Regions from separate parts of the Alicycliphilus soli genome, predicted to be linked through region 1. Evidence: predicted binding sites of a transcription regulator. Region 1 holds the regulator's gene; the other holds the start of a gene.
What was found. Region 1 encodes sigma-54, which starts transcription at its own class of promoters, with help from an activator protein. Its sites were predicted from a motif close to TGGCANGNAANCTGCTTT; they were not measured.
Positions count from the first base shown of each region.

Region 2: glnA (type I glutamate--ammonia ligase) is a predicted target of sigma-54. The motif match lies at 1,310-1,327, and genes of this name have one in related genera.

Region 1 is NZ_CP160388.1:3,544,176-3,546,376, reverse strand. It holds gene lptB (LPS export ABC transporter ATP-binding protein) at 1-498, shown strand, start outside; gene ABUE11_RS16745 (RNA polymerase factor sigma-54) at 545-2,077, shown strand; gene ABUE11_RS16740 (thioesterase family protein) at 2,092-2,201, shown strand, end outside.
Region 2 is NZ_CP160388.1:1,334,540-1,336,740, reverse strand. It holds gene glnA (type I glutamate--ammonia ligase) at 1-1,260, opposite strand, end outside; gene ABUE11_RS06290 (molybdopterin-binding protein) at 1,446-2,201, opposite strand, start outside.

The DNA of each region.
Region 1 (2,201 bases):
TATCTGCCGCAGGAGGCCTCGATCTTTCGCAAGCTCAACGTCGAGGACAACGTGCGTGCCGTGCTCGAGCTGCAGACCGATGCCTCCGGCAAGCCCCTGGCGCGCGACGAGATCGAGCGCCAGCTCACCGGCCTGCTGCAGGAGCTGCGCGTGGAGCATCTGCGCCAGTCGCCGGCCCTGGCGCTCTCGGGTGGTGAGCGCCGGCGCGTGGAGATCGCGCGCGCCCTGGCCACACAGCCGCGCTTCATCCTGCTCGACGAGCCCTTTGCCGGCATCGACCCCATTGCCGTGATCGAGATCCAGCGCATCATCGGCTTTCTCAAGGAGCGCGGCATCGGCGTCCTGATCACCGACCACAACGTGCGCGAGACCCTGGGCATTTGCGATCACGCCTTCATCATCAGCGAGGGACGGGTGCTCGCGCAGGGCACGCCGTCGGACATCGTGGACAACGCGGAAGTGCGCCGGGTCTACCTCGGCGAGCATTTCCGCATGTGAGCGGGATGCAGGCATGTGACACGGGGCATGGAGTGAAAGAGAGGGCATGAAACCGAATCTGTCGCTGCGTGTCTCGCAGCATCTGGCGCTCACGCCGCAGCTGCAGCAGTCCATTCGCCTGCTGCAGCTGTCCACGCTGGAGCTGGCCCAGGAGGTCGAGCAGATGCTGGACGAGAACCCGTTTCTCGAGCTCTCGTCCGACGACGGGGCGCCCGAGCCCGACCCTCAGGCCCCTGCTGATGCTACATATTCAGAAGCTACCAACGCTGACCAGATAAGCGCTGGAGACGAAAATGACGTGGAAACTCCGGCCGTCGATACGCCCGACGACTGGGAGGGCGACGGCAGCATGGACGCGGCCGTCGAAGACGGCGAATGGGGCGGCGATGGCACGGTGCGCAGCGGCTCCGGCGCCGATGAGGACGAGGCCGACGCCGCCGACCTGGCGCGCAGCCACGAGTCGCTGACCGACTACCTGCACCGCCAGGCCCTGTCGCTGCGCCTGTCCGAGCTCGACCGCGCTGCGCTGCGCTTTCTCATCGAATCGCTGAACGACGACGGCTACCTGGAAGACACGCTGGAGTCGCTGGCCGTGGGCCTGGCCGGAGCCGACGATGCCGAGCAGCTCGACGAGCTGGTGCACCGCTTCACCGTCGCCCTGGGTCTGCTGCAAAGCCTGGAGCCCACCGGCGTGGGCGCGCGCGATCTCGCCGAATGCCTGACGCTGCAGCTGCACGCCATGAACCTCCACGAGGAGGGCGACCCGGCCGTGGTGGAGGCGGCGCTGCGCATCTGCCGCCAGCCGCTGGACCTGCTGGCCAAGCGCGACCTGCGCCGCCTCAGTCAGCTGTGCGCGACCGGCGAGGAGGACACGCGCCAGGCCATGGCGCTGATCGCGCGGCTGGAGCCGCGCCCGGGCCGGCGCTTTGCCGACGTGGAGCGCAATGCCATCGTGCCCGACGTGATCGTCCGAAAGACCGGACGCGGCGCGCAGCAGAGCTTCAGCGTGCAGCTCAATCCCGACGTCATGCCGCGGCTGCGCGTGCACGACATCTATGCCAGTGCCCTGCGCGGTGGTCGGGGCGGTGAGGGCCATCAGGCGCTGCAGGCGCGACTGCAGGAGGCGCGCTGGTTCATCAAGAACATTCAGCAGCGCTTTGACACCATATTGCGCGTCTCGCGCGCCATCGTGGAGCGGCAGAAGAACTTCTTCGTGCATGGCGAGCTGGCCATGCGCCCGATGGTGCTGCGCGAGATCGCAGACGAGCTCGGCCTGCACGAATCGACCATCTCGCGCGTGACCACGGCCAAGTACATGGCCACGCCCCAGGGCACGTTCGAGCTCAAGTATTTCTTCGGCTCGGGTCTGGGAACGGAGACCGGCGGCAACGCATCGAGCACGGCGGTGCGTGCACTCATCAAGCAGTTCGTCGCGGCGGAGGACGCGCGCAAGCCGCTGTCGGACAACCAGATCGCCGAGATGCTCAAGGAGCAGGGCATCGAGTGCGCACGCCGCACCGTGGCCAAGTACCGCGAGGCGCTCAAGATCGCGCCGGCCAATCTGCGCAAGGCGCTCTGACAACGAAAGGCCACATGGCACGCATCATTTTCGAACTTCCGGCTTCGTTCGGCTTCTGCACCGAACTGCAGGTCTACATCAGCCATGTCAACCAGGGCGGACATCTGGACAACGCACAGCTGCT
Region 2 (2,201 bases), 1.6 Mb from region 1:
GGCCTGGTCGAGGCTGTGGCAGACGGTGGGCACCAGCTTGTCCTCCTCGGGCGGCAGGTGGTACAGGTCCTTGGTGGCGGCCTCGCCCGGGTGGATCTTGTTTTCCACGCCATCGAGACCGGCCATCATCAGTGCCGAGAAGCACAGGTAGGGATTCGCCGAGGGATCGGGGAAGCGCGCCTCGATGCGGCGGCCCTTGGGGTTGGCCACATAGGGGATGCGGATCGAGGCCGAGCGGTTGCGCGAGCTGTAGGCGAGCTTCACGGGCGCCTCGAAGCCGGGTACCAGGCGCTTGTAGCTGTTGGTGCCGGGGTTGGTGATGGCGTTGAGCGCGCGGGCGTGCTTGATGATGCCGCCGATGTAGTACAGCGCGAAGTCGGACAGGCCGGCGTAGCCGTCACCCGCGAACAGGTTCTTGCCGTCCTTCCAGATCGACTGGTGCACATGCATGCCCGAGCCGTTGTCGCCCGCATAGGGCTTGGGCATGAAGGTCGCCGTCTTGCCATAGGCGTTGGCCACGTTCCAGACCACGTACTTGAGCACCTGGGTCCAGTCGGCGCGCTCGACGAGGGTGGAGAACTTGGTACCGATCTCGTTCTGGCCAGCGCCTGCCACCTCGTGGTGGAACACCTCGACGGGGATGCCCAGGGATTCGAGGATCAGCACCATCTCGGCGCGCATGTCCTGGGTGCTGTCCACGGGCGGCACGGGGAAGTAGCCGCCCTTGGTCGTGGGACGGTGGCCGCGGTTGCCGCTGTCGAACTTGGTGCCGCTGTTCCAGGGCGCCTCGTACTCCTCGATCTCGAAGAACACCTTGCCGGGCTCGTTGCTCCAGCGCACGCCGTCGAAGATGAAGAACTCGGGCTCGGGGCCGAAGTAGGCCGTGTCGCCCAGGCCGGAGGCCTTCAGATAGGCCTCGGCACGCTTGGCGATGGAGCGCGGGTCACGGTCATAGGCCTTGCCGTCGCCGGGCTCGACCACGTCGCACTGCAGGAACAGCGTGGTTTCCTCAAAGAACGGGTCGATGTTGGCCGTATTCGGGTCGGGCATGAGTTGCATGTCCGAGGCCTCGATGCCCTTCCAGCCGGCAACCGAGGAGCCATCGAAGGCGTGGCCCGAGGTGAACTTGTCCTCGTCGAAATGCGAAACAGGCACGGTCACGTGCTGCTCCTTGCCGCGGGTGTCCGTAAAGCGCAGGTCCACGAACTTGACTTCGTTTTCCTCCACCATCTTCATCACGTCTGCAACGGTCTTGGCCATCAGGTTTCTCCAGGGATAGAAAGCGCATCGAAAAATTGATGCACAAGGGAAAGCAGTTTGCGTGCCAGGCTACGGGACACCGACACGGCATCGTGGTGCACCATCGAAATCACCCCGAGGACGCCCGCTGGGACGCCACAAGCACATGCACCGAATGCGAGCGCGATTCTAAGAGGCCCGCCTCATCACAAATTTCGCACCATCTCGGGGCCCATGGATGCACCGGTTTGGTGCAAAGCCTGATAGAGCTCCTGCCATGCAGCGGGAACCAGGTCGGCCGCTCCCTTGACCCCCAGTTCCACATGGCGGCCATGGACGGGATGGTCGACGCTGGGCAGACTGAATACCTTGATGCCGGGATACGCGGCCTCGATGCGCTCCATCAACGGCGTGAGCGCGGCCTCCATGGCGCCATAGAGCACGATGGAATGCTCGGTCTGCGGCTGGCGGTTGAACCAGGCGGCGCAGTAATGCTCGAGCACCCACTCCACCATGGGCCAGGCCATGACCGGGAAGCCCGGCACGAAATGCACCATGCCACCACCCGGCCCGTCACAACTGAAGCCCGGAATCTTGTTGTAGGGGTTGGGGATGATGCGCGCGCCTTCAGGAAACACGCCCATGTTCAGGCGATGCAGGTTGTCCGCACGGTCCGGATCGAACACCTCGCCCTGCTCGCGCGCCACGTCCTGCATGCGCGCGCGGATCAGGGCTGCCGCTTCGGGGTGCAGCAGCAGCGGCCGGCCGAGCGCCGCCGCGGCGCATTGACGCGTGTGGTCGTCGGGCGTCGCGCCTATGCCACCACAGCTGAACACGACATCGCTGGAGGCAAAGGCACGCTCGAGCGCCGCCGTGATACGCGGACGATCGTCCCCCACATAGTCCGCATAGGAGAGCGACAGGCCGCGGGCCGCAAGCAGTTCTATGACCTTGGCGAGATG